DNA from 3 places in the Paenibacillus sp. AR247 genome. Region 2 is predicted to be linked to each of the others. Evidence: riboswitches for the same ligand, from Rfam matches in the RefSeq annotation. Region 2 holds a riboswitch; each other region holds the start of a gene.

Region 1 (7,044 bases), on a different contig from region 2:
ACCATTCCCATTATGCTCCTGACCGGCAGCAGTCTCTAGGTTTATACGGAATGCTTATCATTGACCCAAAGGACGACACCAAAAATCCACAGTCACGACGTGGAGACAATTGTAAGTTTACAGGAATGGCTTGTACGCGATGGGTTAACCTTTCCAGCGATGTCCATGGAGGGGGCGTTCCCCAATTACTTTACTATTAATGGTAAATCGTATCCAGCAACGGAAACCGTGAAATTAAAGGTTGGACAAACAGCACTTATTCGGTTTGTAGGATCAAACAATAACTTTATCCATCCTATGCATATTCACGGTGGACCATTTGAAGTCGTCGCATTAGACGGTGAGTTGCTTTCTCCCACTGCACGTTATAAGGCTGATACTGTAAATGTTGGACCTGGGCAGCGTTATGACGTGTTATGGACAGCTCGTAAGCCAGGTAAATGGCTGATTCATTGTCATATTCCTCATCATACGACCAATGACAATGTGGAGATGCAAGGTGGTGGCGGCCTGATGATGATCTTGGATGTTACTGAATAGGAGAAAACTCAACCTCCAGGTGGAGGTTGAGTTTTCAACAATACATCCTCAGGTAGACGTCTCAATAATTGATTCTTATTAAAATGAACGTTAGGAACATTCATAAAACATTACATCTCATCTTCTATATTGGAGGGAACGATTCAATGAGCGAAATGTGGAGTTCAGATCAAGTCATTCAAGCATGGAGAAGCAGCTCGGGGGCTAGAGCAGAAATGATGGCGGAAGCTACACAATTGATGCTACAAGCTGCCGGCCTGAAACCGGGCCAAAAGGTCTTGGATATAGCTGCAGGGATGGGGGAGCAGTCATTTATGGCTGCACGTTTGGTCGGGTCGGAGGGTTCAGTCGTGGCCACAGATATTTCGGAAGGGATGCTGCAGATCGCTAGTACATTAGCTCAGGAGGAAGGAATAGCTAATCTCTCCACGTTCGTCATGGACGCTCAGCACCTAGATTTTCCGCCTCAAACCTTCGACGCAGCTATCTCAAGGCATGGACTTATGTTTATCCCCCGGCTGGATCAGGCATTAACCGGTATCTATCACGTATTAAGGGATGGGGCAGCCTTTGCTGCGCTCGTATGGTCTAATGCTGAAAATACCCGGTGCTTAGCCTTCCTATGCAAATATTGCAAGAGGTAACAGGGTTGGAATTGCCTATGGAGGAAACAAATAAGGTTTTTTCTCTATCAAATCCAGAAGAATTAAGTGATATATTTAAAGGTGCTGGGTTTAAAGATGTCGACATCCGCCCCGTTCGGCACCTTCAGCGGATTTCATCGATCAAGGAGCTGCTTCTACACCAAAAAGAAATGGCATCCGGCATGATGGGAAAGGGATTGGGAAGTATCGATGATGAAATACGATCTCGGTTGATATCGAAAATCAAGGAGGCCTTTGAACCCTATGAAGGAAAGCGAGGAATAGAAATTCCTGGAGAATCTCTTCTGGTTCATGGAACCAAATAAAGATCTTCCCGAAAGGAAGAATATCCTTCCTTTCGGATGGTTTCCCTTCTTTACTAATGTGTCGTTTGTTCTATTCTATGAAAATATGGAATAGAAATAGACTACACATAACAATATAGAAAGGGAGAACTACATGCCAAAACAAGCCACATTTAAAGGACTAGGGGTATTTACATTCCTAGCATCTTTCATAATCTCCTTAAAAGTCATCCCGTTGTATATGGATGTCCCCCCTTTACCCGTGAAAGAAGTACCTGAGCATCAGATGAAAATAAATGATCCGCTCATCGAAATGGATCCTCAGAAAAAAGCGGTTACGTCTTCCATAAAGAAAGCCCCTCCATCTAAAAGTGCGACAACACCCCAAGCGTTGAAACAAGCTAAAAGCAACCTGCCATCCGATACGAATCAGACCAATACACGATTAACTACAAAGAATCAAATTATTACTCCGGTAACGAAGAAATTGCCTCAGAAGAGTAATCCAGTGCATTCAGGTCCACCTCAAGTCCTTATTTACCATACGCACAACCGGGAATCTTGGCTGCCAGAACTTGAGGGGCAGAAGAACCCAAGTCAGGCGTTTGACGCTAAAGTCAATGTTACTTTATTAGGAAAAGATTTGGCTTCTAAGTTAACGGCAAAAGGAATGAATGTCATCCAATCCACCGAAGATTACGCCGGAGAAATTCAAAACTTTAATTACGCAAAATCGTATGTGTATTCTAAGGCTACACTCACTCAGGAGCTGTCTAACCATAAATCAATCGAATATGTATTTGATATCCATCGAGATTCAGAGTCCAGAAATCGTACAACGATCCAATTCAATAATGTTGATTATGCTCAATTATATTTTGTGGTCGGAAGGGATAACCCAAACTGGGAAAAAACAATGCAATTTGCCACGAGAATTCAAAATAAATTAAACAAAAAGATACCCGGAATCTCCAAAGGCATTTATCAAAAGGATCATTCGAGCGGCAACGGTAAATATAATCAATCCCTTGTCGAATCCAGTGCCTTGATAGAAATTGGCGGAGTGGAGAATATGCTTCGAGAAAATTATCGGACGATCTCCATCTTGGCTGATGTCATTCATGAAATTTGGCATGAAGATCATGGTTCGACTGTGTCCTGACGGTAAATACCTCTAACCGATCTGGCAATGCCAGATCGGTTTTTTTGTTTGGCGTCTATATCATTATTTGCCTTGGTTTTTCTGTTACTTGGATTAATTCTTTACAAAATTGTTATTTGTTCTTGCGTAAATGTTCCGTTACCAAGATAAGCACCTCGATATCGGGATATTGAAATCGACAAACTCCTACTCAGTTTCGTTGAAACTTCCATAAAATCCAACAAATATCTGTGAAAAAAGTTACGGTTAATGGGAATCTATCAATTAGGCATTGACAAAAAATCTAGTTATATACTACATTATGTAGGGTTACATTTTTTTAATCATTATTGCCGAATTTCTTGATACTGAAAACGGGGGAACCATTTTTGGGTGAAATATTCTCATTGAAGAATAGAGGGAACCTTCTACCGAACCCTTAGCTAACTCCGTAGGCATCGGAAGGAGAACTACATAGTGAAGAAAGTAATTTTGTCAATGTTAGGTGCGGCCATTGTTTTTTCAGCAAGTGCAACCAGTTCCTTTGCCAGTTCCGTTAAACTCGAAAGTGAGGTGGATAAGGTCGTAGGCACTCCTTATCAGTGGGGCGGCACATCAGTGGCTGGTTTTGACTGTTCCGGTTTTATTTTATACATATTCGATAAATTCAATTTAGATTTACCCCGCACATCTAAAACACAGGCTCAAGCCGGAACTCCAGTAGATCGTGAAAACCTTAGAGCAGGAGACCTGGTATTCTTTAATACGGACGGTACGGGAATTTCTCACGCGGGTATTTATATCGGCAATAATGAGTTTGCACACTCTTCAAGCAGTAAAGGCGTTACGATTAGCAAATTATCGGATTCATATTATAAAAATCGGTATGTTACAGCACGCCGCGTCGTGAGTCAACAAAGTTACCTGAAAATGATCAGCGAAATTTGATCTAGTCGGGATAAGCCACCTAAATCAAAAATGAAAGCACCGGCTGAAGTCAGTCGGTGCGTTTTGTTGTTTATTCAGGGACGTTGTTCACAGTGGGATCAGGCGTATAATTATTTTGATAATCATCATACATCACATCAGTTACCATTCCAGCGGACGCGTGGTGTAAATCGTGGCAGTGGAACATCCATTCACCGGGGTTGTCAGCTTCAAAGGCAACTTCATACGTTTCGCCAGGTTTGACGTTCAGCGTGTCCTTCATGATCGGAGATCCTTGAACGGGCTTGCCATTCTTGCTCAAGACTTGGAAGAAATGGCCGTGTAGGTGCATCGGGCCTCTTTTTACTTTGATTGTATCCGTCTCCGGAAAAATCTTTCCATTGATCGTGTAAACCATTTCTCCATTTCTCATCTCGGTATTTAGATACATTGTCACGTCTTCATCAAAGGTTTGATCCAAAGAAAATGCGGATGCAGACATGGTTCCGTACTTCTCCAGATCAAAATCGGGAAGTTCTTCGGAGGCATTGGAAGGGTCGGGCTTCGAATTGGAACCTTCGTATTGAATAATGGCTCTCATATTTTGTGCTCGATTATCCTTAGCATGTTCTTCAAGCAACCAGGTTCCGGGATGATCTGCGGTAAATTCAATATCATATCGTTCTCCGGGAGCAATCGAGACGAATTGATCCTTGATCACAGCTGGGTCATTCACGGGCTGCCCGTCGGATGCAACAACCTTAAAGGAATGACCGTGTAAATGCATCCGGTGAGTGATGTAGCCGGCGTTAATCAACCGAAGTTTTACTTTTTCACCCTCTTTAACGGTAAGCTTATCGATCGCATCACCTGTTTTTCCATTGATCGTATAAAGGTCATACATACTCATATCATGTCCTGCCATATTCATCCCACCGTTATCCATGTTCATATCTCCAGAACTCATCCATTCATCGAGCACAAGGGTGTAATCGCGGTCAGCTGTATCTTGGGGGTCTTCGACAATAAGAGAACCATACAAGCCTTTGTCCACTTGATTCACACTGTCTTGATGTGAATGGTACCAATAAGTTCCCGGTATGGTGGCTTTAAATTCATAGGTGAAGGTCTTTCCGGGTTCGACGGCATCTTGTGTGACTCCTGGAATTCCGTCCATATTGTTGGGAACCGGATAGCCGTGCCAATGGATGGAGACAGGCTGCTTGAGTTGATTTTTTAAGTTTATTTTGACCGTATCCCCAACCATTACCCGGACTTGTGGACCGGGAACCGAGTTGTTAAATGTCCAAACAGGAATGGTTTTTCCCTTTTTCACTTCGAGATTACTTTCCTGTGCGGTTATGGTGAATTCTTTACCATTCACAACAGGTGTTGCTGTTGTCAATTTAACGGATGCAGCGGATTCACTGGAGTTGGAAGTAGAGTTTGAACCCATATTCATTTTTGAATGATCCATTCCGTTCATATTGCTTACTTTCGAGCAGCCAGCAGCAGAAATGGCCACCGAGCTAGCGAGGATTATTGTTCTTATTATCGCTGCTTTCATTTGAAGAACCCCTTTCTAATTCTTTTGATGTAAACCTCATTCATCATAAAATAAACATGTATAGAAATGATGAAGATGGCTGGGCTAGTATAACTTTAGGCTTGAATATCATACTATAGGGGGGTATACTAATAACAAATCGAAAGGAGAGTCGAAATTGAAAACCATTACTTTAAACGTAAACGGAATGAGCTGTCAACACTGTGTGAATTCCATTGAAGGAGCTCTTAAGCAAATAGGGGCAGGGGGGAAGGTTAACTTGTCCAATGCTTCTGTTGAAGTTCAATTCGATGAGACCAAACTTACAGAAAGCAAAATTAAAGAGACCATCGAAGAACAGGGTTATGATGTTGTTTAAGTAATAAGTTAAGTAACCTTGAAGTGATATATAGAGGTGCCAAGAAAACCTTGGCGCCTCTAACTATAACTATGCTCGGAACAAGTGAACCCTTAATAAAAGACATTGAAGTCGTCAAAATGAAGAAAATCGGGAAGAAGCATAACAGGTCATTTCGTTGTGAGAAATGATCTGTTTGATTATATAGTCTTGCAGAGAACGGAAGTTGAGGCGTAGGAAAAAGAATCCGCCTATACGTTTGGAGGGAACTCATGCGTAGAATTTTAGTTGTTGAAGACGAGGAGAAAATCAGGGAAGTCATCATCGCTTATTTAAAAAAGGAAGGGTTTGAAGGGCACGAAGCGGCCACAGGGGAGAGTGCTTGGAATGAATTAGCCAATCAACCTTTTGATTTGGTTTTGCTGGATCTTATGCTTCCCGACATGAACGGAGAGGATTTATGCCGGAAAATCCGAACAGCTTATCCCACACCAATTATTATGCTCACAGCTAAATCGTCCATTTCGCATCGTATTCATGGGTTGTCTGTTGGGGCAGACGATTATATGGTGAAGCCGTTCGATCCTCAAGAACTCATAGCCAGAATTCGCACTGTACTAAGGCGAACCAATCAGCAAGAACTTCTGGCCGATCGATTAGAATATGGCGAAGGACGTCTGATTATTGATAGCCATGCCAAACAGGTCTTCGTTCAACATAAACCCATTAGTTTAACCCCATCTGAATATAAATTGCTTTTAGTTATGGCGAGAAACTCGGAGCGAACGTTCTCTCGGGAAGAATTGATTGAACTCGTTATGGGGTTTGAATTTGATGGAGACTCGCGTATTATTGATCAGCATGTCAAAAATTTGCGTCAAAAAATGGAGGAGGACCCGAAGAATCCCTTATTTATCCGGACTGTTTTTGGAGCAGGGTACCGCTTTAACGGGGGGAGTTTATGAAACGTACATTATCTTTTCGCTTAAGCACGGTTCTGATTTTATATACCGGCTTTATTTTGGTGATCGCTTCGATTGCTATGATCAATGCAACCCACTACCATTTTCAAATGTATGGACGCGAAATGTCCGAAGCGCAACATTCAGCTGATTCACTGAATTCTCACTTGGAGCAAGCGATTATCCAATCCATAGGCTTAACGATTGGGGGAGCTTTAATCATCTCATTTGTGTTAAGTGTGTATATCGCCAAACGGATTTCGTCGCCATTAATCAGCATGAAAAATCTTACATTAATCATGGCCCGAGGAAAACGGGATGTCCGTCTCCCGTTGAAGAGTTTGCCCAAAGATGAGCTGGAGGAGTTGGCCGCTTCCATCAATCACTTAGCTGAACAACTGGAGCAGCAAGAAAAATTGAGAATCGCTATGACCGAAAATATTGCCCATGAGTTGCGGACACCTTTAACCACATTGAATAGTTACCTCGCTGCTATTCAAGACGGAATATGGGAGCCTACTCCGGAACGGATCCAGTCCAGCCGTGAAGAAATCCATCGTTTGATTCAGCTGGTTCATGATTTGGAAGAGCTTCAAATCGTTAATTCCATCGATTTTCAAT
Region 2 (7,044 bases):
GCGTCGGGAAGGCAGACGCTGGAGCAAGTGCGGAAACAGGAGGCCGACGGGAATCTGCGTCAGGGAAAACAGGACAAGCATGTTCGCCGCATAGGCTTTGCCGTATCCCATATGTTCCACGACTGGCGGCAGCCAAGCCGTGACCGAAAAGAACAGAACAGCCAGCAGGCCAAAGGACAGCGTGAGACCCCATGCTTTGGCGCTGTTCCAGGGAAGTCCGGTCGCCCTTGCCGAGCGCTCCGCACGGGCAGGCCGACGGGTATGACGGAGAACCGACCACCACCATACCGGCAGGGCGACGGCAGCCAGGATAGCCCAAACCGCCAGCGATTCCTGCCACGAATGGGCCCGGACCGATAAAGGCAGGGACAATCCCGATGCGAGCGCGGCTCCGACCGCCATGGAGACGGTATAGAGCGAAATCATAACGGGCACCTTGGCGGGAAAATGCTGCTTAATGAACCCGGACAGCAGCGGTCCTGCCGCAGCAATCCCGAGCCCGGCCAGGATGGTGGTCAGCAGCAGGTATGCTGACGACCCGGTGAACCATCTCAGCACCGTACCAGCGCCGATGACCGCAATCGACCAGCCGATGACGCGCTCCAGCCCGGCACGCTGGCCCAGTTTGACCGCAAAAGCCGGAAATATCCCCATGCACAACACTGGAATGGACGTAAGCAGACTTGCCGACAACGCGCTCATGCCCAAATCCCGCTGGATGGCTTGCAGCATGGGCGAGATGGAATTCATTGCGGGCCGCAAATTTAAAGAGGCCAAAATGAAGGCGACAGCCATCATGAACAGTGAAGGTTTTCTCATTATTTCTCTCTCCCTCAGATCGATTTGATCACATCTTAATGGGAGAGGGATCATTTATCAATTATATTGAAATTATGATAATAATTTGTTATACAAATGATAAAACCATGTTTTCACACATTCTAGGGTTTACTTCCACTTCGGTACGCCGCGATCTATCGTTCATGAACAGGAGGAAATAACATGGAACTGAGGCAACTGGAGTATTTCGTGGCCGTATGCGAGGAGCTGCATTTTACGAGAGCCGCAGATAAGCTCGGCATCTCCCAGCCGAATTTAAGCCTGCAGATTAAGGCCTTGGAGGAGGAGGTCGGCATGCCCTTGTTTGACCGGATCGGCAAACGGATTGCGGTGACCGATGCAGGCTCGGTCCTGCTTAAGCAGGCAAGGGGAATTTTTCAAAATTTGCAGAACGCCAAGCTGGAGATCGGCGAACTTCGCCATCACCAGGGCGGTACGCTCGGCGTCGGCGTGCTGCCTTCCGAGCTCGATTTCCGCCTGACCCCGATGTTCATCGATTTCCGCAACCGGTATCCGAACGTCCGGCTCAAGATCGTCTCGGCAGTCGATGTAGCGGACCTCGTCCTTAGTACGGAAATCGATATCGGCATCTCGCTCAAGCCGCTTTACGACAACCGGCTGGTGGTCAGGTCCCTGCCCCGGGAGGAGTATGGCGTGGTGGTATCTGCCGAACACGAGCTGGCCGGCAGGGAGTCGGTCTCCCTAACTGAACTGAACGGCCTGCCGATCATTATGTATCCCAAGGGGTTCTGGGGAAGGGAGCTCGTCGAGCAATACTGCCGGAAGAACGGGTTTAACCTGGACATCGTCGTGGAAACGACGTCTAATCCTTCGCTCTTCCGCTTTGTCCGGGAAAACATGGGGGTTACCGTTCAGACGCCTACGCTCGTCGAAGCCATCGGCGATCCGAAGCTGCGGTTCCTCCCCATCCATGATGATCCGCCCTACAGGGAAATGAGCATCATTTACCGGGCGGATAAATATTTGGGCCATGCCGCGCAGGCTTTTATTCATCTTGCCGAGGAGCGCCTCAAATCATAGTGCGAGCTGGAGGCGCGCAGCATGGCCTTGCAATCGGCCCAATTTTGACCCTTGGGAAGTTATATGTATCTTAAAGGCGTGGTGTCCCCCCTGGCGATACGGAGCAGCCTGTAGCACATGATGCGCTCATTATCCGTAATATGGCCGAGCACCTCTTTCAAGCTCCATTTGCCTGGCGCATAGCGGTAGTTCCCCTTTTCTTCCGTCAGTGCAGAATAAAACGCGGTCGTCCGGTTCAAAGACCCGTTCAGAATCTCCTCGAGGTTCCCCTCAGGTACGAGAGAGACATACTTGGCGAAACCTTCGTTGTAGTCATCCTTCGTTGGGCGTAGAATCATCGGTATCCATCCTTTCGTTTTGTAAAATGTTCAAGCAATGGGCGTGCCGTTGCCGACAGGCACATCAGGGGCCAGCAGCACCACATCGCCCTCTTCCGGAACTCCGCCGAGAACGAGCACTTCCGATTCATATCCGGCAATCCGCCGTACGGGAAAATTAACGACGGCGGCCACCTGGCGGCCGACCAGCTGCTCCGGGGTATACCTTCTCGTAATCTGGGCCGAGGAACGCTTGACTCCAAGCTCCCCGAAATCAATGCTCAGCTTGATCGCCGGCTTGCGCGCCTCCGGAAAAGGCTCCGCCTTGACCACCGTTCCGATGCGAATGTCCAGCTTCATCAAATCTTCGATGGTTGCCACAACTTTTCCTCCTTCTTATGCCATGATTATATCTCTCCATTATATCCCTGCCTGTCAATGGCAAAAGCACTTTCACCAACCTAAAAAAGGCTGCACACCGCAGCTCAGATTCCCATAACGTATTTTATCGATATAGCCGCAAATAACAAATTAGCAATATGCCTAACTTTCAAGCTTGCCTTTTCATTTATTCTAAAAATCAATCGTTCATCCTCAAATACGACAGTTAATGACGCATTACTTTAGTATGGTGAAATAAATAACTGCGAAGGAGTAGATGAACTTGAAGAGACTCGCTGGGAAAATCGCTCTTGTAACCGGAGGAAGCCGGGGAGCAGGACGAGGGATTGCCGTTGAACTTGGGAAAGCCGGAGCAGTCGTTTATGTGTCCGGAAGAAGTTTACGAGGTACGACTACACACGGTTTTCCAGGCAGTATCGATGAAACTGTGGAGGAGATTCGAAGTCATGGAGGAGAGGCGTACGCATGTCGTTGCGATCATACCCGTGATGAGGATACACAAGCTTTGATCGAGAGAATCCGACAGGAACAAGGACGGCTCCATATCCTAGTGAATAACGTCTGGGGACTGCATGACTTGGAAGTGAATTTACAATCCAAACCATTCTGGGAATATCCGCTGAACATGTGGGATGCGATGTTTCAGAATGGAGTACGCCCACAAATAGCGACAAACCATTATGCGATTCCGCTTATGCTGGAAGCTGATTCTGGATTGATCGTACATACCACATTTCAGGATCAGGATAAGTATTTAGGAACTTTCTATTACGACCTCGCCAAGAATACCATTAACCGCTCAGTGCTCGGATTAGCTCATGATCTCAAAAGCACTGAAATAACCGTGGTAGCGGTCTCCCCTGGCTGGATGAGAACAGAACTGGTATTAAGGAACTTCGGTACAGATGAAGCTCATTGGAAGGAGGTTGATGCTCTGAAACACACGGAGTCGCCGTATTACGTAGGGCGAGCGGTGTCAGCCCTAGCTGGGGATGATGAAGTGAAACTGAAAAACGGACTGGTACTACAGGCTGGTGATCTTGCCCAGGAATACGGGTTCACCGATATTGATGGACGGTTCATCCCTCCCTTTTTAATATAATCAGTCTCATTGAAAAAACGAATACTCGCTAGAGCTCAGTTAACCGCCTTCTTATCGGGCGGTTAACTTGCTGCCTAATACAGCGAGTAGATCGTTTGGTTAGGGCCAGTGCGATTCAAGATGCGATTTTCTTCCCACGAGGCAAATCCCATGAACGCGGGCTATCCTCCATAGGCTTCCCGGGTCCGGTAGATATGCTGGTCCATCAAAAAGTCCAGCAGCATGCGGTTGAATGCATGGGGCTGGCATAAATGGGTCGGGTACATCGCATCCTCGATCGTCGCCAGCTGCACATGCCGGAACAGGGTGGCCGCCCGCTGCATTTGCTTGACGAACCACTCGCTTTGACTGCCTGCGACGCACAGTACAGGCATTGGCAGCCGCGCCAAATTGGCGGGCATCTCCATACCGCAACAGCTCCATGCGCTGCTTGATCGACTCTGTCGGCCGCTTGTGGTACAGCTCCTTGCGCAGGAGTTATACGTCACCCGCAGCGACCTTAGGAAAACTCCGCAGGCAAATAATAAGACAGCCAGCTGCACGCCTCGCAAATATTCAGCAAATGGTTCTTTTTCCCGAAGCATCCGGCGAAGTAGCTGTCTACGAGTACCAGGGCGCTGACCCGGTCCGGATGAAGGGCGGCAAACGTCTGGGCGAGTGCGCTTCCGCTGGAACAGCCGACAAGCGTCGCCTGCGAAATATGCAGCTTATTGAGCAGCTCGCACAGATCGCTGCATTGGGTTTCCATAATGTGCCCGACCTCCACGTCAAGCTTCCCCGAATTGCCGTAACCGCGGAGGTCCAGCACGATTACCTTCGCCCGCTTGCTGAAATATTCGACCTGGGGCTCAAACATATGATGGGACGACAAATGCCCATGAATGAACACGATGGGCGTGCCGCTGCCGTGAATTTCATAATATAACGTGGTTCCGTTTACTTGTATCTGGGGCACTTCATGTTCTCCTCTCTCCCACATAACCTGTTTTCTCTATTTGTACAAAATCGCGGGCGCCGCCCGCTTGGGAATCAATGCTTCTCCTTTTTTAAACAACAAAAAAGAAGCACCGGAAAGAGGACACTCTTCCATGCTTCCAAATCCAAGGCTGAATAAGCCTTGCCATCTGCATGAATAACAGCTGCCTCTCTTAACACGCTTGCGTGGTTAGCTGACGGATTCGGGCCAAAGAGTAGCCCTACTCTACACTTTCGAGATTCACCCCATATGGCCGCAGCGGATGCTGCAGACACGACCGGTTCCCCCGCTCTCCGCCATTCCGGCGGAAATTCAGCGAATAGACATATTCCATGTACACGCTTCATCCTTCAAAATGAGCACACAGAAAAACACAGAGCAGATACCCTGTGTTTACGCTTCAAATCACAGTTTCTTCCGCTCTCAACTACGCTTACGAGGTTAGCTGACGGATTCGGGCCGTGAGAGTAGCCCTACGGAAACAGGCGTTATCCTGCCTCCGATTCACCCCTGCAAGCCGCAAGCCCCAGCATAAAGCTCCGTGGGACGAGGACTGCGATTGGTTCCCCCGCTTTTCATCGGAAAATTCAGCGTTCATCAAGTCGCAAATCTTACTCTATTGGATGATGAAATGAATATACGCCTGGGACGGCGAACTGTAAAGCAGGGAAACGATACGATTCCCTGCTTTATTTGGGGATCTGATGGGAAAACGGGTCCTAATCCGTAGGAATCATTGTTTTACGGCCTTTCCTACCGCTTTCCTTAGCTTTGCTGGATAACTGAAGGCGGGAAACCATTCAAATGGCTGAACCCGCCCATTGGACCGGAAAATAATGCCGGAATAGGGCTGAAGCCGCTAGGCTGAAAAAAAGCGGCTTTTTGCCGGAATTTTGGACTTTGCGGTGGAAAGATGCTGGTTTTGATCCGAAAAAATCCGCCGCGCCTTCTTGCCAAGAGAACTCCCTTGGACGTATGATGCGGATAGTTTACCAATCGGACACATGTATGGAACCCTACTGGCCGTGACGATCCGGAACAAGACGGCAGGGAGTATCCATGAAATCACGGTCAAGGAGGATGTCACGATGAACCGGGCTTTGATCTCCACCATCGAACTGTTTGAAATCGATCTTCCAAGGTACCAGCACCACAGCCTGGGCTGGCTGGAAAACTGCCGGATCGGCATTGTAAAGCTGCCTTACTCGGGAGAGGAAGGGCTTGCCGAGGGCCTGCTGTGCTCAGGCAAGCAAGCCTTCGACCTGGTACGGTGGGGCTGCTGCCTGCGTTATATTTGCGGCCTGACGCTGGAAGAGGCCATCACCGCGACGGCCATGCACATTCTGAAGCAGCCGGACCACAATCAATACCCGCTCGCGCTGATGGCGCTGCTTGATGTCAGATCACGCCTGGAGCAGCATACCGCGCGCACAACAGCCGAACACATGGGAAGATCCCTTGATGCCGGCCTTCTCGAGCTGAATCGTACGGCTTACGCCAAAGGAGCCGCAGCATCGTTGCGGATCGGGGGAGGAACGTCGCTTGCGATCTCCGGCCTGACGGCTGACCTTGATACGGAAGTCCAGGCGAACGCTCCCGTCAACCGCCTCCCGCTGCTCGGCCCGGAGTTCCCGACGGATACCCGCGCCTTGATCCGCCGCTCCTCGGCATATCTGTCCCTGTTCGGCGCCAGCACAAAGAACCGCCACCCCGGATAATCCCCGAGTGGCGGTTTTTTTGTGCTGCCTGCGCGGGCGGCTCGCTGCCAGGCCTTGCTCCTCCAGCGGACCCAGAGCAGGATGCCCCGCAGCCATTCGTCGGCGATAAACGCTGCCCAGATACCGTACAGGCCGTATCCCCAATGGATGCCGAGCAGGTACGTCAGCGGCACGCTGAAGAGCCAGGTCACCGTGATGGACACGATCATGGCGGACCGGGCGTCGCCGGCGGCCTGCAGCGACCGTTCCAGGATGACGTTGAAGTTGCGCCCCGGCTCCAGCAGAAAGCTCAGCAGCAGCAGGGCCGCTCCCATCGCGATAATGTCCGGGTCGGTCGTGAACAGCTTCATCAGCGGCTGCCGGAACAGCGTCAGCACGGCGACGGCCGCCAGCGTGATCAGCTCGCTCCGGATCAAATTCCGGATCACCTGCTTGTAGGCCTCTTCCCTCTGGCCTGCGCCGACCAGCTGCCCGACGATGATCTGCCCGCCCCGGCCCAGCGAGACGGCCAGAATCATGACGAAGAACATGATGTTCTGCGTGTAAATTTTCGTTGCCAGCACGCTGGCCCCAAGCGACGAAATAAAGGCCGTGGTCACAAACTGGTTGGCGGAGTACGACAAGGACACGGCCGAGGACGGCACGCCG
Region 3 (7,044 bases), on a different contig from region 2:
CCCGAGTCCATGCCTTCCTACGCTCCGGATCAGGCCAAGCCTCCAGCGGCTTACAAGCCTCCGTCACCGATGGAGAGCGTCCAGCAGCCGACCGCGGAGGTGCTCAGCAAGCGGGTGGTGGAATATCACATCGATACGACCCTTGATCCGGACAGCCGGGTAATTAAAGGAACCCAGACCCTGACCTGGACTCATCCCGGCAAAAAACGGTAAACGAGCTGTATTTTCACCTCTATCCGAACGCCTTCGCTTCCATGGATACGACGTTTATGAAGGAATCAGGCGGGAAGCTGCGCAATGACACGATGCCTGCCGACGGCTTTGGGTCCATGACACTGACTGCGATGAAGACTGCCGACGGTCTGTCGCTGATGCACCGGATTCAATACGTGCAGCCGGATGACGGCAATACGAAGGACAAGACCTTGATGAAGGTGCGTCTTCCGCGGCCGGTGAAACCAGGTGAAAGCATCACGCTGTCCATGCAATTCGAAGTCCAACTGCCCAAAATCTTCGCCCGAATGGGGACCGCCGGTAACTTTGTCATGGCCGGGCAGTGGTTCCCCAAAATCGCCGTCTACGAGCCCGTGGGAACGCGAGGCCGGACGAGCGAGGGCTGGGACCTGCACCAGTACCACGGAAATTCGGAATTCTACTCCGATTTCGGCATTTACAGCGTCCGCATTCACGTACCGAAGAACTACACGGTGGCCGCAACCGGTTTCCCGGTACAGAACTCACAGATCAAGAACGGCGAGAAGATCTATCAGTTCTACGCCGACGACGTACATGATTTTGCCTGGGCCGCATCCCCCGACTTTATCGTCGCCGAGGAGCCGTTCTCTTCAGCGGAGGTGCCCGGGGTCCGGATCAAGCTGTATCTCGATCCCGCCCACAAGGATTTGAAAGAGCGCTACTTCTACGCCGCCAAGGCCGCGCTTAAATATTTCAGCAAATGGTACGGGAAGTATCCGTATTCCACTCTATCTATCGTCGTTCCGCCCGAAGCAGGCAACGGGGCAGGCGGCATGGAGTATCCAACGCTGATTTACGGCCTTCGGGGCCAAGGACGACTCCCCGGGTTACGACCTCGAGCGGACCGTCATCCATGAAATCGGCCATCAGTACTTCTACGGCATGATCGCCAGCAACGAGTTCGAGGAGGCCTGGCTGGACGAAGGCTTCACCTCCTATGCTGAGGATAAGCTGATGGAGCAGGAATACGGCGTCATCCCCAATCTGCCGATTCAGTCCTCGCTCATCGCTTCACCTGCGCCGCTGACCCAGGACGCCTGGAAATATACGTCGCAGAATCAATATGCACTGAACGTGTATTACCGCGGCAAGATGGTCCTGAAAGAAATGGAGACGCTGACCGGCGCCCAGACCATGAAGAAAATCATGTCCACCTATGCGAAGAAATACCGTTTCGAACATCCTGCCACGGCTGATTTTCAAAAGGTGGTCGAGCAGGTAACCAGCAAGTCGTGGCAAACCTTCTTCGATCAATATGTATACGGCAGCCAGATGGCGGATTTTTCGGTCGACGAAATTACGGTGCGCAAGGATAAAGATTCGGCGCAGCCCCGGTATGATTCTATGGTGAAGGTCAGCAAAAAGGGCGGCGATCTGCCGCAGGTGCCGATTCTGTTCACGTTTACGGACGGGCATCAGATCAAAAAGGTTTGGGACGTAAAGAACGCCAGCACCCAGTTCAAGCTGACATACAGCTCCCCGCTGGCCTGGGCCATGATCGATCCCGGCTATACGATCGTGCTGGAAAACAAACATGTGAACAACTACCTGAAGGCGGACATGGATCATAAAGTGCTCCTCCGCTGGAACGTAAGCATTACCAAGCTGATTGAAACCCTGCTTGGAAGTCTGTCCTGGTGAGGTGAGAGCAGTGAAATCCTATATTGTTAACGGTTGGAAAAGCGTCAAAGACCAATTTTATGTCATGATCATCATGTTCCTGTACCAGCTGCTCTGGGGCTACTTCCTGTACCGTCTGATCGATTCGGCGGTCGTGCCGCTGCTGATGCGGTATCCCGATCCCCCGCCGACCGAACTCAGCCAAGTCCTCTATTATGTGGAGGGACAAATGAGCTTAACCCAAAGCAGCACCGTGCATACCTACCTGTGGGTTCTGTTGGGGATGGTCGCCCTCCGCATGCTGCTGACCCCTTTTATCCACGCGGGCATCTTCTATGGCCTGCACCGGGAGCATCAGGGGGAACGCGGACTGTTTTTCTTCCAGGGCATGAAGCTGCACGGCAAAACGGTGTTTCTTTTTCACCTGATCGAATGGGTGCTTATCGCCGCTCCGTTATACTGGATGATCCCGAAGATGTATCCAATCCTGCTCAGCGCGATCCAAAACCATGCCCAGCTGCTTCACTGCATCCCGTACATTGCAGTCTGGCTTCTGTACTGCTACATCGTCCATCAGATGATTCTGTTCATGCAGTTTGGCAAAACCGGTGGAACCAGCATGTTCTCCTCGCTCTGGATCTGCCTGCGAAGCGCGCTCCTCCCAATATGATTTGTGGCATCAGCAAATGAACCGTACGAAAAAAAATATTTCGGAATAGTTAAAATTTTGTCATCACTTTAATCCGCTGATAAAAGAAGAACCCCGTCTCTTTCTGTTGAAAAGAGGCGGGGTTTTTGTTGTAAAATGATTGTTAACCATTTGCCAAAGTATAAATCCTCTGTTAAAATAATCCGAGTACGAACTTAGTAACAACTTTGTAATCTTTGCTGTAACGATTTTGACTTTGCTGTAACTGATTTCATCATTTGTCCGTTCATTTGATTGGTATGTACGATTATAGGTAACTTGTCAGCATGTCCATTTCCGGTGCAATCATCACGAGCCGAATTCCCGGGCACCAGGAAGCGGGGGATCCAATTTTGGGTGAATTGATCTCGCTACAGAGGGATCATAGGGGACCTTCTACCGAATCCTTAAGCTAACCTCGCAGGCATTGGAAGGGGTTTATTTTTTTGAAGAAGAAGTTGGCAGCCGCAGCGCTGGGCCTTACACTTGCGTTCTCCATGGGCACCGGCAGCGTATTTGCGGATTCATCTCTGAATCACATCGTTAACAACACGATCGGCGTTTCTTACAAAACCGGCGGAACAACTACGAACGGCTTCGATTGCTCCGGTTTTACCCGTTACGTGTACCAAAAGCTGGGGTTAACCCTCCCGCGTGTATCGGCTGCGCAATATAAAACAGGTACCGCTGTTTCCAAAAGCCAGCTGAGAGCAGGAGACCTTGTTTTCTTTAACACCCTAGGCGCAGGCGTTTCCCATGTCGGCATTTACATCGGCAACGGAAAATTCGCGCACGCGTCCTCTTCGAAAGGCGTTACCATTAGCAAACTGAGCCAAAGCTACTACGCCAACCGCTACGTTGGCGCCAAACGGGTCATGAGTACGGCCAAATACCAAGCTGCGGTTTACAATTGATTATCTCTCGAAAACAATGCATATCCAGAACAACCCGCGCCGCTGATTTTTGCCGAAATCGCCCCGCGGGTTTGTTGTTACTTATTAGACGTACGAACCACCGAAAAGGTAACAGCATTTCAAAAAAATTTTTTAAACGAGTAAGTCCACGATTTTCTCCTGTTTTTTCCACCCTTGTCATTTCTTTTACCCACTCGTCCAACAAATAAACATCATTTCCTATAATTTTTCCTACAAATCTTCTTTTTCTGTTAGAAACAATTGCCAAAGTCCGATTCCTTTGTTACAATAGTCCCAGCGATAGTAACAACTTTGTAATCTTTACCTGACACAAAGTTGCGAACGAATAAGAAGTAACAGGGAATTATACATAGTGTAAAAAGTTCATGCCGAATTTCCTCACACTAAGGAAAGCGGGGGAACCAGTTATGGGTGAATTGATCTTGCTTCAGAGGGATCATAGGGGGCCTTCTACCGAATCCTTAAGCTAACCTCGCAGGCGCCGGAAGGGGTATTTTACTTGAAGAAGAAACTTGCAGCAGCAGTCATAAGTTTCGCCATCGTGCTCACGGTCGGCACAGGAAGCGCTTTCGCGGATTCCAAGATGGATAAAGTGATCGACAGTGCGATCGGAACCAAGTACAGAACGGGCGGAACCACAACAAGCGGATTTGACTGCTCGGGATTTACAATGTACGTATTTGATCAATTGGGCATCGATCTGCCCCATCAGTCTGGATCCCAGTTCAGCATGGGTTCGGCCGTATCCCGCAGTGATCTGAGAGCAGGCGACTTGGTATTCTTTAATACATCGGGAGCCGGAGTATCCCATGTCGGAATTTACGTCGGCGACGGAAAATTCGCACATGCCTCCACTTCTCGCGGTGTGATCATCAGCTCTCTGAGCGACAGCTACTACGTCAACCGCTACGTTGGCGCCAAACGAATCATGAGTACGGATAAATACAAAACCGCCGCCGTCGATTCCGAGGACGTAGATGACGTCCAGTAATGCAGGTAAAGCAAGGGTACGAGATCCCGTAGAATGAGATTTTTGCCGAAATCTCCTTTTGCGGGATTTTTTGCGGACAGAAATGGGTAACCCTTCCATTCCCGCCCGCTACTCCTCATTTACCCCTATATTCCGGAATTAAACAGATATCTGCGGCAATCCGGAATATTTTTTCTCTAATGTTCAAATCCTACAGGGAGGTCTGGAAGGGAGATCTGCACATGAACCTCCAACATGAGAGCTTCATGATCGTTCCCATGACCCGGGAGCATGCTGAGACCGTCTGCGGTTGGGCGTACGAACCTCCATACGATTTATACGGCTGGCTGCCGTGGGATCAGATGGAGGCGCTTGGCGTCGAATTTGGTGATCCTGAGGTGAGGCAAAGCCAGTATGTGTCCGTCCTGGATGCTGAACATACCTTGTGCGGGTTCGCGCAGTTCTTTCCCTTGGCAGGCGTGACCCGGCTTGGTGTTGGCATGCGGCCTGATTTATGCGGCCAGGGGCTGGGTAAGAGCTTTATGCAGGCTGTGGTCGGCGCAGCCCGGGAAAAACGGCCTGGGGACGAAATCGACCTTGAAGTGCACACATGGAATAAGCGGGCCATCCGGGCTTACGGGAAGTCGGGGTTTGTTATCGCTGATACCTACCCCAAGCTGACCCCTGAAGGTGAACAGCTGTTTCACTGTATGGTCTATGAAGGGATCTAACTTTGAAAATTCCATCATCATAAAAATGGTACAAATTTGTGTATTTTTGGTGGCCCCAAGTTTGGATTCGTTTGCTTTTTTGACACAAACTATTTGATGTGATGGCTTGTTCCGTTATAATGAAGGAATGAAGAATGACAGTTTACATAGAAAGGACGAAAACGGATGCAAAAATGGATCATGAGCGGTGTATTAACGATCGCAGTGGTTATGGCAATTGTGCTCATGTTTACGCTTCCAGGCAAAGAGCAGGTGGCGGAAGAAGAGAAGCCGACCATGCCGGAAGTTACGATGGACGCCGCAGCGGCCGAATCTACGATTAAAGCACAGGGCTGCATTAGCTGTCACGGGGATCAGCTTCAGGGTGCCGTAGGCCCGAACCTTCAAAAGATCGGAAGCCAACTGTCCGCTGAAGAGATTTACACCATTATCACTAAAGGTAAAGGCGGCATGCCATCCTTTAAAGACAAGTTGAAAGCTGAAGAGATCGAGCGTGTTTTTATTTGCTGCATTATTCTCGTTACCTTTTTTCGCCGGAACGCATTTTTTCAAACAGTTCGTTAAATTGGTGAGCCTCCTTGACATCCAGGGACGTAATCCCGCCTTCATCCCATGAAGTCAAACGCAGCGTCACATTTTTATAATCAATCGTAATAAAGGGGTGGTGGCCAAAAGCCTCTGAAATGGCCGCAACCTCATCCACAAAGGAAATGCCCTTCATGAAATTGGAGAAAACGTATTTGCGCACGATCCAGCGGCCCTCTTCAAGCTCCCAGCCTTCCAGCTTAGACAAATGCGTTTCTACTTCTTCTTGCGTATATACCATTCTTCCGTTCCTCCCTGAAACCTAACATCCCCGAGGTTCACCAGGATGTGTCATTAATGTATGCTCGGGCGAAAAACCTTTACCCATTGTATTCATCCCTGAATGTAATCATGCTTCTCCAAGGAGAGTACATACGAATAATATCTTACCATGGACGGGTTTAAAAAATCCATCCGGCCCCAGGGACTATATCAGTGAGACTACGGTCAGCTCCTCGTCGCCGATCAAGAGGTTGATCCGGTGATGGTCCTTGTCATACATCACGATACCGCTTCCAACGGTGATGACAGGTTCGGCTCCCAGCGCATAGAACAAATCCTCCGCCAGCGCCTCATGCACCTCACGCTTCTCTTCGATGCCCAGCTGCATCCAATCCTGCTCCGCCATTTCAAAAAATAAATAACTGTCCGGAATTTCCCCGACAGCTGCCGTCAAATCGGTCAATATGCCGTCATAGTCACGACCATGCTTAACACCCATGCCATTCCCTCCATATCGAAGTTTAGTTACTCATACGATCTATAAGCGATTATTGTGAATGGTGAATGCCCTGCTCCATGCGCCCCTGTGTCAGGGTCTCAAGTGGGCCATTCGTCACCCGTTTGTGCTGTGATTATTCCCTTCACGGTATGCTGCTCGGACTTGATTTTGTAGGACAGATGAACCTTGTCATTTCATTATACCGGAAAATATCCCTTAAAAAAAAAGAGAATGGTGTCGATAAATAATATAAACCGTTTTTTGTGAAAGCGACCATGTTGCAAGGATGTAAACGCGGTCGATTCCGAAAGGATTCAATTCTATTTCTCATGGATGAGGTGTGCAATGGAAATTTCAACGATTGTTGGCCTGATACTCGGTGTGGTTGCAGTCCTAGTCGGCATGGTGCTGAAGGGCGCCCCGATCGTCAGCCTGCTGACGCCCGCCGCTTATGTCATTATTCTCGCCGGAACCGCCGCTACGCTGTTTATCGGCTTTCCGATGTCTGAGGTCAAAAAGTTCCCAAAGCTGTTAAAAAT

What was found. Region 2 has a riboswitch for cyclic di-AMP ahead of CPT76_RS00965 (alpha/beta fold hydrolase). Riboswitches for the same ligand answer to the same signal wherever they lie in the genome.
Region 1: it holds a riboswitch for cyclic di-AMP, as region 2 does, so the genes downstream of both, CPT76_RS18820 (C40 family peptidase) here and CPT76_RS00965 (alpha/beta fold hydrolase) in region 2, are expected to answer to the same signal.
Region 3: it holds a riboswitch for cyclic di-AMP, as region 2 does, so the genes downstream of both, CPT76_RS25670 (C40 family peptidase) here and CPT76_RS00965 (alpha/beta fold hydrolase) in region 2, are expected to answer to the same signal.

The regions. Positions count from the first base shown of each region.
Region 1 covers NZ_PCZT01000009.1:2,197,801-2,204,844, reverse strand. The annotation lists partial or broken gene CPT76_RS18840 (multicopper oxidase domain-containing protein) at 1-200, shown strand, start outside; gene CPT76_RS38415 (multicopper oxidase domain-containing protein) at 229-540, shown strand; gene CPT76_RS18835 (class I SAM-dependent methyltransferase) at 687-1,184, shown strand; gene CPT76_RS18830 (hypothetical protein) at 1,190-1,510, shown strand; gene CPT76_RS18825 (stage II sporulation protein P) at 1,644-2,651, shown strand; cyclic di-AMP (ydaO/yuaA leader) riboswitch at 2,972-3,103, shown strand; gene CPT76_RS18820 (C40 family peptidase) at 3,108-3,578, shown strand; gene CPT76_RS18815 (multicopper oxidase family protein) at 3,649-5,124, opposite strand; gene CPT76_RS18810 (copper ion binding protein) at 5,282-5,482, shown strand; gene CPT76_RS18805 (response regulator transcription factor) at 5,734-6,426, shown strand; partial or broken gene CPT76_RS18800 (sensor histidine kinase) at 6,423-7,044, shown strand, end outside.
Region 2 covers NZ_PCZT01000002.1:122,193-129,236, forward strand. The annotation lists gene CPT76_RS00935 (MFS transporter) at 1-819, opposite strand, end outside; gene CPT76_RS00940 (LysR family transcriptional regulator) at 1,003-1,881, shown strand; gene CPT76_RS00945 (DinB family protein) at 1,941-2,219, opposite strand; gene csaA (chaperone CsaA) at 2,250-2,579, opposite strand; gene CPT76_RS00955 (SDR family NAD(P)-dependent oxidoreductase) at 2,857-3,702, shown strand; gene CPT76_RS00960 (alpha/beta fold hydrolase) at 3,864-4,109, opposite strand; gene CPT76_RS00965 (alpha/beta fold hydrolase) at 4,202-4,657, opposite strand; cyclic di-AMP (ydaO/yuaA leader) riboswitch at 4,841-5,006, opposite strand; cyclic di-AMP (ydaO/yuaA leader) riboswitch at 5,094-5,281, opposite strand; gene CPT76_RS00970 (MATE family efflux transporter) at 6,171-7,044, opposite strand, start outside.
Region 3 covers NZ_PCZT01000017.1:33,032-40,075, forward strand. The annotation lists partial or broken gene CPT76_RS25655 (M1 family metallopeptidase) at 1-1,896, shown strand, start outside; gene CPT76_RS25660 (hypothetical protein) at 1,907-2,545, shown strand; cyclic di-AMP (ydaO/yuaA leader) riboswitch at 2,868-3,005, shown strand; gene CPT76_RS25665 (C40 family peptidase) at 3,010-3,477, shown strand; cyclic di-AMP (ydaO/yuaA leader) riboswitch at 3,855-3,994, shown strand; gene CPT76_RS25670 (C40 family peptidase) at 3,998-4,489, shown strand; gene CPT76_RS25675 (GNAT family N-acetyltransferase) at 4,711-5,199, shown strand; gene CPT76_RS25680 (c-type cytochrome) at 5,365-5,763, shown strand; gene CPT76_RS25685 (4a-hydroxytetrahydrobiopterin dehydratase) at 5,720-6,025, opposite strand; gene CPT76_RS25690 (hypothetical protein) at 6,212-6,505, opposite strand; gene motA (flagellar motor stator protein MotA) at 6,851-7,044, shown strand, end outside.